Regions from separate parts of the Virgibacillus sediminis genome, predicted to be linked through region 3. Evidence: predicted binding sites of a transcription regulator. Region 3 holds the regulator's gene; each other region holds the start of a gene.
The links. Region 3 encodes Rex, which represses fermentation and respiration genes when NADH is low (regulators of the CRP and FNR family bind a similar motif). Its sites were predicted from a motif close to TTGTGAAATATTTCACAA; they were not measured.
Positions count from the first base shown of each region.

Region 1 (4,273 bases), on a different contig from region 3:
AAGAGAATCACTGAATATCTTCCCGCCAATGATTTTTGGAATGATTGCATACCACGCCATATATGCTGGCAACAGCCAGAAATAGACCAATGGATGGCCGAAATACCAGAAAAGTGTACGACTTACCAGGACATTGATTGTCTCAGCATAGCCAAGAGACCATGGAATGAATTGAAGCAGTACAGTTGCCGCTACACCAAGAGATGCAATAAACCACATAATCATATTAATGGTGACCATGAATGCCAGAAGCGGCGCCTTTTCCCCGGGATGCTTCTGCTTCCACGTATATAACTGATGCCAGTTAACAAATCCGGCAACCCAGCTTCCAATCACTACAAGAGCAAGCCCGATATAAAAGGCCGGATGTGCTTTCAATGGTGCATAAAATGTATATAAGACACTTGCCTTTCCAAGCAGGATGGTTGCAGCCGTCAGCACCGTCCCTGTGGTCATGGTCCAGAAGGCAAGCCAGGAAACTCTACGCTGCCTTTCCGATATGCCGACAGTTTTTCCCATCAATGCATATTGAAAGCCGATAATGAAGAAGGTGGTCAAGACAAGGGCAAGGATGACGCCATGCACCGTGAGCACTTGGTAATAATCGATACCCCATGGCAGCTGAAAATGGCCGGAGCGGACGAACACCTGCAAAAGCCCCATCAGGCCGCCGACAAATAAAGCAATGAATGCAACATACATATAGGACATATAAAGTCTTGATTCTTTTTTCGTTATCGCCTGTCATCATGCTTATACCGTTCCAATGCTTCCAATTCCATTATTCATACACCTCCACTGTAGCAAACATTTGATGGTGGCCGGTGCCGCAATATTCATTACAGACCACCGTATACTCTCCCGGATTATTCATCACTTCTTCCATGCTGCTCACATATCCGGGTTCCACCATCATATTGATATTGGTACCTGCCAAATTAAAGCCATGGACCACATCCGTGGTGGTTATCTGGAAAAGCACAGTGGATCCTTTTGGAATCCGAATATGTCTAACCGCCTTCCCGTCCTCATCTGTTCCAAAATTATAATTAAAGGCTGAAGCAACAATATTGACGATATATTTATCTTCAGCCACTTTCGTAAGCCCCAGATTCTCCTGCTTAAAGGCATCATTCGCCTCAATATTCTCCGGGTCTATCGTCACCCCATGGCTCTGTGGATGTGTCCCCATATAGAAGGCTCCAAAGCCGAGAACGGCCAGAAACAAAATCAAAGCCCCCATGCCGGAAACCAGCCAAATTTTTTCGAACTTATGCAAATGCATATCCATTCACCCCCTCACTACTCTTTTCTACCTTCCTATAAATAACAGAAATGCACCCAACCAGCTGAGCACAATGAAAATGCCCAAGGCCGATACGGAAATCAACGTTCCCTTCAAGCTGGGGCCTTTTTCCTCCTTTCCTATACTTTCTTCTGCTTTCTGTGCTTTCATGGCCAACCACTCCTCCCTCACAAGTATCGTCGATATCCCCATTATATTAGACTTTTTCTTGTATACACTGGTTTTGAAAGCGATTTCATTAAATGGCCAAGGATTTGTGAACTTTTTTCAAATAGTGAGCAAATAAGACTGGGTAATTAGAATGATTATTAATAAAAGGGATTTTTTGTAAAGGAATTTATTCTTTGGCACGATTCTTCTCGCCACTAGCCAATAATGATTCTATCTTTCATTTCAGCCAAAAAAATGTCCGCTCCCTTATAGTGAAATGCTTCTACCTAAGGAGAAAAATTCGTCTACCTTACAGGGAGCATTTCACTTATAGAAAGAGGACATTTTCTGTTTACTTTTTCTTTACTTTATCTAGCATATCTTCCGTCATTTTGTCCAGGTCATACCTCACTTGGAACCCCCATTCCTCCTGTGCTGCAGAGGAATCAATGGAATTTGGCCAGCTGTCAGCAATCTTCTGCCGGACAGGGTCCACCTTATAACTCAGTTCAAAATCGGGAATATGTTTCCCTATGGCGCTGCCAAAGTCTTCGGGCGCTGCTGAGAATGCCGATATATTGAACGCATTCCGATGGATCAGCTTATCCGGGTCTGCCTCCATCAGCTGGATGATCGCATTCAGCGCATCCGGCATATACATCATATCCATTTTCGTTCCTTCTCCAATATAAGATGTATAAGACTTATTCCGGACTGCTTCATAATAAATTTCCACTGCATAGTCAGTAGTTCCTCCACCGGGTGGGGTAACATAGGAGATCAGGCCAGGAAAGCGCACCCCTCGTGCATCCACCCCGAAGCGATGGTAATAATAATCACAAAGCAGCTCACCGGCAACCTTATTTACACCGTACATGGTTGTAGGGCGTTGGATCGTGTCCTGTGGTGTGCTGTCCCTTGGTGTAGTCGGCCCGAATGCCCCGATGGAACTAGGGGTAAACAGCTTTAAATCAAGATTATGGGCAACCTCCAAAGCATTTACCAGTCCACCCATATTTAAATCCCAAGCAAACTTGGGGACCACTTCCGCCTTGGCCGAAAGCAGTGCAGCTAAATGCATGATCGTATCTGCCCCATGATCCTTGGCTGCTTGATGGAGACAGTCGGCATCCGTCACATCCACCTGTTCAAAAGGGCCGCTGCCAAGAACATACTCAGGCTCCCTGATGTCGGTAGCCAAGACATTTGCTTCCCCATAAGTTTTACGCAATTTCTGTACAAGCTCTGAACCAATCTGTCCAGCCGCCCCTGTAACTAAAATCTTTTTCATGATTCTCTGCTCCCTTGTTATCTTTCTAGATCAAGCCCATTTCTTTGCCCACTTTTTCATAAACAGCAATGGCCTCATCCAGCATTTCTTTGGTGTGTGCAGCAGTCGGCATATTACGTACACGCCCTGTTCCCTTTGGTACGGTCGGGAAGACGATGGATTTGGCATAGACACCTTCCTCATAAAGGCGTTTACTGAATTGCTGTGCATCCTTTTCATCTCCAATAATGCAAGGAGTGATTGGTGTCTCACTATTTCCAATGTCAAAACCCAGTTTCTTCAAGCCTTCTTTCAAATAATCGCCATTCTCCCAAAGCTTTTCATTCAGCTCTGTGCTCTCCATCAGCATGTCAACTGCCTTAGCGCTGGCAGCGGCATCTGCTGGAGACACAGCTGTAGAGAATAAGAATGGGCGGGAACGGACCTTCAGCCAGTCAATCAAATTCTCCTTGCCGGCCACATAACCGCCGATCACTCCGATCGCTTTGGAGAGTGTTCCCATTTGCATATCCACTTTATCCTGCAAGCCGAAATGCTTGACGGTCCCCGCCCCGTTGCCGAGAACTCCCGACCCATGGGCATCGTCCACATAGGTAATCAGGTCGAATTCCTCCGCTATCTGGACTATTTCCGGAAGAAGGGCAACATCCCCGTCCATGGAAAAGACACCATCGGTAATGACCATTACTTTATGATACAGACCAGATTCAGTTGCTTCTTTCGCTTTTTCCCGCAGATCCTTCATATCCGAATGTTTATACCGGATGATCTTCGCCTTCGACAGCCGGCAGCCGTCAATAATGGATGCATGGTTCAACTCATCGGAGAGAATAGCATCATTTTTATCCATTACGGCAGAGATCGCGGCCATATTGCAGTTGAATCCCGACTGATAGGATATAGCTGCTTCTGTGCCTTTGAATGCAGCCAGCTTTTTCTCCAATTCTAGATGGAGATCCAGTGTACCATTGATGGTACGTACCGCCCCGGCACCTACTCCATGGGAATCGACGGCTTCCTTGGCAACTTCCTTTAAGGTTTCATTGGTGGCAAGCCCCAGATAGTTATTGGATGAAAGGTTGATCAGCTCTTTCCCATTCAACTTAATGACCGGCCCATTGGCACCTTGGACCGGATCAATTTCATTATAAAGACCCTGCTCTTTCAAGCCCGCAATATTCTCGTTTAAAAAAGTATCCAAAGCTTTACTTGTCATACTATTTCCTCCTCAAAATGTAAGCGCTTAAAATAAATGGCAGCATCGAAAGCTCCTGCGCCCGTTTTTCAACAGTTTAACATACAGACTACTAAAGATTTATCGAGCTGGAAAAGCCCGCAGTAGAAAAAAAGTTATGAATCTGTCAATTCTTGCTTCTGTTTGTCGAAAAATCTGTGAAAAAGATAGTCACTTTGCAAGAACTTTATTATACTATTGGAAGAGAATATTTTTGGAGGATTTCATATGAGAAAAGTGCTTTTAGCCTTATTCATACTCATTATTGTAGGCGTCGGGCTTACCGGGTATG
Region 1 is NZ_JBHRRZ010000017.1:132,485-136,757, forward strand. It holds gene ACFODW_RS11640 (b(o/a)3-type cytochrome-c oxidase subunit 1) at 1-711, opposite strand, end outside; gene ACFODW_RS11645 (cytochrome c oxidase subunit II) at 782-1,285, opposite strand; gene ACFODW_RS11650 (cytochrome c oxidase subunit 2A) at 1,313-1,456, opposite strand; gene ACFODW_RS11655 (L-threonine 3-dehydrogenase) at 1,809-2,747, opposite strand; gene ACFODW_RS11660 (glycine C-acetyltransferase) at 2,773-3,963, opposite strand; gene ACFODW_RS11665 (hypothetical protein) at 4,210-4,273, shown strand, end outside.
Region 1: ACFODW_RS11650 (cytochrome c oxidase subunit 2A) is a predicted target of Rex. The motif match lies at 1,561-1,578, and genes of this name have one in related genera.

Region 2 (4,273 bases), on a different contig from region 3:
GCAAAGGGGGATTTAATGATGGATGGTCGTAAGTTTAGAAATGCAATGGGGAGTTTTGCAACGGGTGTTACCGTAATTGCTACAGAAAACGCTGGAAATATACATGGAATGACGGCAAATGCTTTCATGTCACAATCTTTGGATCCAAACTTGATCGTAATTTCCTTGAAAGAAGATGCACATATGCTGAAAAAAATCCAGGAAAGTGGTCAGTTCTCGGTCAATATACTGTCAGAAGATCAACAAGAATTATCCATGATTTTTGCCGGCCAGGTGGAAACAGATGAAGAAGTTCCGTTCAATTATTTGGATGGAAAACCAGTTGTACCTGGCGCCATTGCACAGGTTGCCTGCAATGTTAAATCTGAATATATCGAAGGGGACCATTCTCTGTTTATTGGTCAGGTAACAGATATTAACTTGGAAGATGGCGAGCCGTTAATATTCTCCAAGGGAAAATATCGTAAACTGGAAAAGGCTGTAACGGCCACAAGTTAATTTCATGTGTGATGTTAGCAAGTGAAATCATTGCTAGCCGAATAAAGGACTGGAGAATTCATTGATGCGGCTCATGGCTCAGCGGGGATGGGGCTACCCAATGGAAGCGGCTGCTTCGCCAGCAAATGAAGTCGGAGCTTAAGATTTTTTATAAACCCCGGCGAAATTATTTTAGCTGGTGCGCTGTCCAAAGCATTGCCGTTTGAACCTGGAGATACTTTCCGATCGGAATTTTAAAATCTTGGAAACATATAAGCCACTATGAATAATGAACTATCACAAGTCTAAGCTGCCTTGTGGTAGCTTTTTATTTTTGTCATAATTAAATTTCCTTTGCATGCATATCTCATGTTAAGCAAACTGCCTTAGGGAAGTCATCCATAAGGAGATCTATTCATCTGGGGTGTCCAGGGAATAGGTGACGATTTTTCCCACGCATTAGAGGGTTTGTAAAAGCTATACTTTTTCTGGAGGATCAAACGATGAAAAACAATAAGTGCTACATCCTATCAGTCACTATTTTAGCAGGCATTGCAGCACTGCTCGACCTCAAATATAAAGGTTTATTCTACCGCCAATTGCCAGAAAGTGTACAGGAGCGCCTGAATCAATGTAATGCTCAGACACTCTGCAGAAGTAAATGATCCTATATAAATGACCAGTTCCTCAGGTGCTCCGACTTCTGAAGAACTGGTCTGCTACATACTGCCAATCTTCTTTGAACAACCGTAATAGGTTCGGCCGTCTTCTTACAGCCAAAGGATGATAGGCGGCTGTTGTTTTGATGCCTCTTACCTCATGGCACTCCCCCCGTAATGTCTTCACCTGTACTTCTTCGTCTTCGAAGAAAGATTGGGCAGCTACATTTCCCAGACAGACGATATAGTCAGGCTTATGTTTCTCCAACTGCTGATCCAAGTGTCTCATGCAGATTACCCTGGTTCTTGGTTTATCATAGGCACGTGTCGGCTTTCGTTTCAGTACATAGGTTACGTATAAATCATCCATCTCCAGTCCTACAGAATCCACGGTCTCCTGCAACGTATGTCTTGTGCCACAGACAAATGGACTGCCGCTGCGATCCTCCCGGGCACCCGGATTGTCGAGAAGGACCATGATCGGAGCCTGCGGATTTCCTTCTCCCCAAATGATGCGTGTCCCATGTTCGGCCAAGCCGCAGTCATTACAATTCCTCTCCGTACCAGGTGCCGGTTCTTCCGGCCATATGCTTGGGCAAAAATCACTCACTGTATGGTCAGCTCCTCTAGATCGATGTACTTGTCTACTATGATTTATTTTTCACTAATAGCTGCAAAGAAAACCCGAAAAGTTCATGTGCAGAGGAGAAACTTCTCCGGCTTATGCCCATTTATTTTTGTGGCGGTATTTCATCGACGTGCAAGTACGGTTTCAATTTCTGCAGTTCCTTTTCCGGTAACTCATCTTCGATCATCGGGAAGATAATGCGTTCCTCTTTCCTGATGTGGCTATCCAATAATTGTCCGAGACGATTCATCAAGGAAACCGAATTTTCATCGGAAGTAATGATTTGTTGTACATAGGATCGGATGGTTACATGCTCCAACAGCATTTCGGCTATTTCAGGCTGTTCACTAGACTGATACTTAGCATATACCGGCAACAAGATCTCCTCTTCATCCCGGAAATGCTGATTGCCGTCTTTCTCCCAGAAATACTTCAGACTGTCTCTCATTTCTTCCACTGTCAGCTCGCTTTTCTTCCAATTCTTTTCAGTTGCAATGCCAGGAAAAGGGCATGGTGGTGATGGTGTGAAAGTGGATATAAGGATGTATGCCGTTTGATTCCCTTTTTTCCATTTTCATCCTCCTCGGGAAGTTTCTTTTCCCCTAGTATACACCTTCCCACTGCTGAAAAATGTGATTCAAATCACAAGTAGGGGGAAGATCATGTGACGATAAATATTCCGGAATAAGAGTCAGCGAACTAAAAATTACTCAAATATTTAGAATTTGACTTGAAAGTTAAAATTAAAACTGTTAGAATATTTTTAACAACACGTCGTACATACAATAGAAAAACTTCCTGTTAAATTGTAATCGTTTTCTTAAAGTGATAGAACGTACTATTTCTTGGAAGCAGCCTAGGCGGCCTCCACAAAGCTTTGGGTACTATCCACTACAGTGAATGAAAAAGGAGTTTGATGAGTATGTTCAATTTTCGCCCGTCAGAAGAACAGGAACAGTTGCTTGCCAGAGCCAGAGAGTTTATGGAAAAAGAAGTATATCCCGCCGAGCAGTATATTATCCCGGGGGAAGGACTGCCGTCTCACATCTTAAAACCGCTGCAGCAAAAAGTGAAAGATCAGGGATTATGGGCGGCCCATTTACCAGAGGAAGCCGGGGGTTTGGGGCTTGGGGCAGTTTTCCTCGGCCTGTTGAATGAGATTCTTGGCAGCAGCCCTATTGGTCCCCGTGTCTTTGGCACAGCGGCTCCGGACACAGGAAATATGGAGATTTTGTTGAACGCTGCGAACGAAGACCAGAAGAAAAAATATTTAGAGCCGCTGGTGAATGACGATATTAGGTCCTGTTTTGCCTTAACGGAAAAAGAGGTCTCGGGTGCAGATCCTACAGGAATCCAGACCACCGCAAAAAAGGAAGGGGATTACTATGTACTTAATGGAGAGAAGTGGTTTATCAGCAATGCTGGACTTTCTTCCTTTGTCATCGTAATGGCCGTTACAGATCCGGAGGCCGCTCCGCATGAACGGGCCAGCATGTTCATTATAGACATGGATCATCCTCGCCTTGAACGGGTGAGGGACATTGAGGTTATGGGCGATTTTAGTGAGGGCGGACATTGGGAACTTCGGTTCGATAATTGCCGTGTACACGAAAGCAGCATGCTTGGAAACCCAGGAGAAGGGTTCAAGTTGGCGCAAATGCGTCTGGGACCTGGCAGGATCACCCATGCGATGAGATGGCTGGGTGTCATGAACCGAAGCTTTGACTTAATGGTGAATTATGCCCTGAAGCGGAAAACACGGGGCACCCCACTAGCTGAATTCCAATCGATCCAGAATTTCGTTGCTGATTCTGCGGCAGAGATTGCCTCCGCCAGGTTATTAACCCTCCATGCAGCTTGGAAAATGGATCAGGGGGAAGATGCCAGAAAAGAAATTTCCCTTATTAAATTCCATGGGGCAAAAATTATTAATGATGTGATTAATCGTGCGATCCAGGTACATGGTTCGTTAGGCTATTCAAAAGATACACCGCTTGAATCTTTTTATCGGGAGTCACGGGCGGCCCACATTTACGATGGTCCGGATGAAGTACACCGCATGGTAGTGGCAAAGAGAATCTTTAAGGAGTACAAGCGGAAGATGGAAGAAGTGAACGCATAGTCAGGCAGGAGGCGGGATTAATGAAGGGAAATTTATTGGACCTTACCGGGAAGGTGATTTTGGTTGCTGGCGGAAGCAGGGGGCTGGGCGCACAGATGGTCCGTGATTTCGCCGGACAGGGAGCAAATCTTGTGATAGCAAGTAGAAACAAGGAAGCCTGTGCCAGACTGGCGGAAGATATTGCTGAGGAATATAAAGTGGAAGCATTGCCTATCTCATGTGATATGGCAAATCTGGAAGATATCAAACAAATGTACAAGGAAACATTAGATAGGTTTGGGCGAATTGACGTCGTAGTAAATAACGCTGGGGTGAATCGAACAAAACCGGCTGTGGAAGTCACAGAGGAAGATTTCGATTTTATTTTCGATGTGAATATCAAGGGGC
Region 2 is NZ_JBHRRZ010000012.1:113,027-117,299, reverse strand. It holds gene ACFODW_RS06840 (flavin reductase family protein) at 19-498, shown strand; gene ACFODW_RS06835 (hypothetical protein) at 981-1,142, shown strand; gene ACFODW_RS06830 (uracil-DNA glycosylase) at 1,165-1,746, opposite strand; gene ACFODW_RS06825 (hemerythrin domain-containing protein) at 1,868-2,212, opposite strand; gene ACFODW_RS06820 (acyl-CoA dehydrogenase family protein) at 2,687-3,886, shown strand; gene ACFODW_RS06815 (SDR family NAD(P)-dependent oxidoreductase) at 3,907-4,273, shown strand, end outside.
Region 2: ACFODW_RS06825 (hemerythrin domain-containing protein) is a predicted target of Rex. The motif match lies at 2,395-2,412, and genes of this name have one in related genera.

Region 3 (4,273 bases):
AGCTCACCGGTTTGTTTTGTAAGTTCTAATGCTTTTTCATGATCTTGATAGACTGCAGGCTCTGCCATTTGTGCTTCCAGAGAAACTAAGTCTGATTCCAGTTTCTCCACTTCTTCTTCTACTTCCTGGATACGTCTTAGCTTCTTGCGTTCTTCTCTCTGTATTTTTTTATCCTCTCGGTAGCTCCGGGCTTTATTATCAGTTCTATTGATCACTTCTTCTGTCTGCTGGAGCCTGGCAATTTCCGCCTCTTCCGCCTTCTTCTCCATATAATAATCATAATCTCCGAGATAGACTGTCATACCATCCCGGTTCATTTCAGCGACTTGGTCTGTGATGCGGTTGATAAAATATCGGTCATGGGAAACAAATAAGATCGTTCCTGGGAAATCCTGAAGCGCTGCCTCCAGTACTTCTTTACTATCAATGTCCAAATGGTTGGTCGGCTCATCCAATATCAGCAGATTTGCTTTTTGCATCATCAGTTTGGCAAGGGCCAAGCGGGCTTTTTCACCGCCGCTCAGCGAATTGACAGGCTTTAGTACATCATCACCAGAGAACAAGAAGTTCCCGAGTATCGTCCGAATATCTTTCTCATTCACTGTACGGTGTTCATCCCATAACTCATCCAATACGGTTTTGGATGAAGAAAGGTCTGCTTGTTCCTGGTCGTAATAGCCTATTTGGACATTGGCACCTTCCTGTATCGATCCTTCGCGAGGCTGATATCTTCCCATAATGATCTTTAATAGGGTAGTTTTTCCGACTCCATTGGGGCCTACTAGTGCGATACGTTCTCCTCTGTTCACCTCTAAATTCACATGAGAGAAGAGCGGCTCACTGTCATCCTCATAACCGAAGCTGAGATTATTTATTCTCAGAACATCATTGCCGCTCCTTCTATTGATCTGAAAGGAAAAATTGGCTGATCCTTCCTCTCCCAGAGGTCTGTCCACTTTTTCCATTTTCTCCATTTGCTTCCTTCTGCTTTGTGCCCTTTTCGTAGTAGAAGCCCTCACAATATTTCGCTGGATGAAATCTTCCATCTTCTTAATCTCTGTCTGCTGTTTCTCGTACTCTTTCAATTCCTGTTCGTAGTCCCGTGCTTTCTGTTCGAGAAATTTACTATAGCTGCCATGATATTTCTTTGTCCTATGTCTGGAAACTTCATAGACAATGTTCACTGTTTTATCAAGGAAATATCGATCGTGGGAGACAATGGTAATTGCCCCAGGATACCCGTTAAGGTAATTTTCCAACCAGCCAAGCGTTTCAATATCCAGATGGTTTGTGGGCTCATCCAATATAAGGAGGGACGGTTTGGTTAATAAAAGCTTCCCGAGAGCCAGGCGGGTTTTCTGTCCTCCGCTCAATTCCCGTATGGGCGTATCATAACTGTAGTCCTGGAAATTCAGCCCGCTCAACACCGACTTTATTTCTGCTTCGTACATATATCCTCCGTCATGCTGGAAGGCCTGCTGGAGGCGGTCATACTCTTCCAGGAGCTTTTGTGATTTGTCCGAGGACACCTCATTCCCCATTTTCTGTTCCAGTTCCCTGAGATCCTGTTCACGGTCGATCAGGTGCTGGAAGACCTCCAGCATCTCTTCCCAGATTGTTTTGTCCGATTCCAGGGAAGTATGCTGGGAAAGATATCCGATGGTTGTTTCCTTTGGCTGGAAAAGTTCTCCATCATCGTATGTATACTCGCCGGCCATTATTTTAAGGAGGGTGGATTTACCGGCACCGTTCCTGCCGACGATGGCAATACGGTCGCGGTCTTTTATCTCCATTTTTACATTGCTGAGAATCTCCTCGGCCCCGAAGGATTTGGAAACTCCATTTAATTGCATCAGTATCATTTTTGTTCACCTCATCTATTCAAGTCTATCTTATATGGGATTCGCCAGGCAATCAAATTGTGAAAGGAATCACGACTTTTTCCGTTTTTTCTGGTAAAATGTAGATGAGTAATCAAACAGGACCGAAAAGAGGAATATTTATGGTACAGAATAACATCCCACAGGCTACCGCCAAACGTCTGCCATTATATTACCGTTTTCTAAATAATCTTAATCAGCAGGGAAAAGCCCGAGTATCTTCCAAGGAGCTTAGTGAAGCGGTCAAAGTGGATTCTGCCACAATCCGCAGAGATTTTTCTTACTTTGGGGCCCTGGGGAAAAAAGGATATGGATATAATGTGGAATACCTGCTGGGTTTCTTCCGGGAAACTCTCGATCAGGATGAAGTCACAGATGTGGCCCTGATTGGTGTAGGTAATCTTGGCACCGCTTTTTTGAATTATAATTTTATGAAGAACAATAATATCAAGATAAAAATGGCTTTTGATGCCGATCCGGAGAAGGTCGGGACAGATATTGGAGGGGTCCCTGTCTACCATATAGATGAAATGGAAAAGAGGATGGCAGGAATGAAAGTGGCAATTCTCACCATCCCGGCACAAGAGGCAGATCGTGTTACGGAGCGTCTGGTTGAATTTGGGATTGAGGGTATTCTAAACTTCACTCCTGCAAGGATAACGGTGCCTTCCCATGTGCGCGTGCACCATATCGACCTGGCTGTGGAATTGCAGGCATTGGTGTATTTCTTAAAGCACTATCCTCTTGATTCATCCGAGCAATAGATAAAAAACCTGTCGAACTAGTTGTTTGACAGGTTTTTTATCTGACTGGGAAGGTGCGTGTCATTCAGTTGGGCACTACTTCTTCTTATTTCTTTTCTTGATCTGAAAATGGATGTTTACCATACGGAACGCCACTCCAAAATCCATCGTAGCAACTATTGCGAGAAGGATGGTAGTGAAATTCCAAATGGTTTCATCAGCTGTCTGTATGGCTGCGTATATAAAGACAGCACCCATGGCAAAATAGATAATTGCCGATGTGAGCGGGGAAATTCTCATGCTTAACCTCCTATAAGAATCATCTGCTGCTCCAACTGACGCTGCATACGCTCGATTTCCTCAGGAGTAAGCCCGTATTGAGCAAGAACAACGATGGTGTTCATCGCCGCATGGACGATGATGGGAACAATAATCCGTTTGGTGCGCACGTATAAAAATGCAAAGACAAACCCCATGGAAGCATAAACCAGAATGTGGGTCGGATCCAAATGGATGAAACCGAAGACCAAAGCGGATAGCAATGCCGCAAAGAAGAAATTCATCCGTTTATAAAGGCTTCCAAAGATAATCTTTCGGAAAATGAGTTCTTCCAATATGGGGGCAATCAATGCAGGGATAATCATAAAGATTGGTGCAGCCCTTGTAATATCCATGATCTGCTGGGTGTTCTCCGAGCCCGATTCAATTCCGAGCAGTTCCATCTCAATAAGGCCGGCAATTGTCTGTGCAGCAAAGGCCATAAAAACACCGAGGACAGACCAGACAACTACGGTACTCAGGGAAGAAGCATCCCTTGCGCTTCCTTCTTTCATATCGGGCCTCATCAACAGGAGCGTAACAATCAAAGCGGCAATGAAGCTAAGAATGGACCAATAGATGACAGCTTCAAAATCTGTAATTGGAAATAGAGCATATAGAACGGGTGCCCCGATAATAACAGAGAACTGCATAATAACATAAGTGACAATAACCCACCAGTAACGTTTCGGCAAAGTACAACGACTCCTTTTGAACGATTTGTCATAAGTGAACGGCAGCAAACATACTGCCGGCAGCGGCTTCGAACTATGCAAAAACAATATTATTCTCCATGCATAGTAATCATTTTATCATACCTCATAAATCTATTATAATAGAATGACTGCAGGGCGTAGAGGTGAACTGATAAATCGGCTGCGCCACTCAAAAATTATAATAAAAATTTACAGTTACAATGCTTGCATTTTTAAAGTGGATTATTTATTATATAAATTGTAATTAGCACTCGGCGCTATCAAGTGCTAATAAAAATTAAATCAATGAGGATTAAGGAGGCTTTCTACATGATTAAACCACTAGGAGATCGCGTAGTAATTGAGCTTGTAGAACAAGAAGAAAAAACTGCAAGCGGTATCGTACTTCCAGATTCTGCACAAGAAAAACCGCAGGAAGGGAAAATTGTAGCCGTCGGTTCCGGAAAAGTGACAGATAACGGAGAAAGAGTAGCACTTGAGGTTTCAGAAGGAGACCGTATCATCTTCTCCAAGTTTGCTGGCACAGAAGTGAAATATGAAGGTGCCGAATACTTAATTCTTCGCGAAAGCGACATCCTGGCAGTAGTTAGCTAAACAGAAGAATATAAATATACTT
Region 3 is NZ_JBHRRZ010000008.1:6,863-11,135, forward strand. It holds gene ACFODW_RS04185 (ABC-F family ATP-binding cassette domain-containing protein) at 1-1,862, opposite strand, end outside; gene ACFODW_RS04190 (redox-sensing transcriptional repressor Rex) at 2,003-2,644, shown strand; gene ACFODW_RS04195 (YdiK family protein) at 2,720-2,923, opposite strand; gene ACFODW_RS04200 (CPBP family intramembrane glutamic endopeptidase) at 2,926-3,636, opposite strand; gene groES (co-chaperone GroES) at 3,967-4,251, shown strand.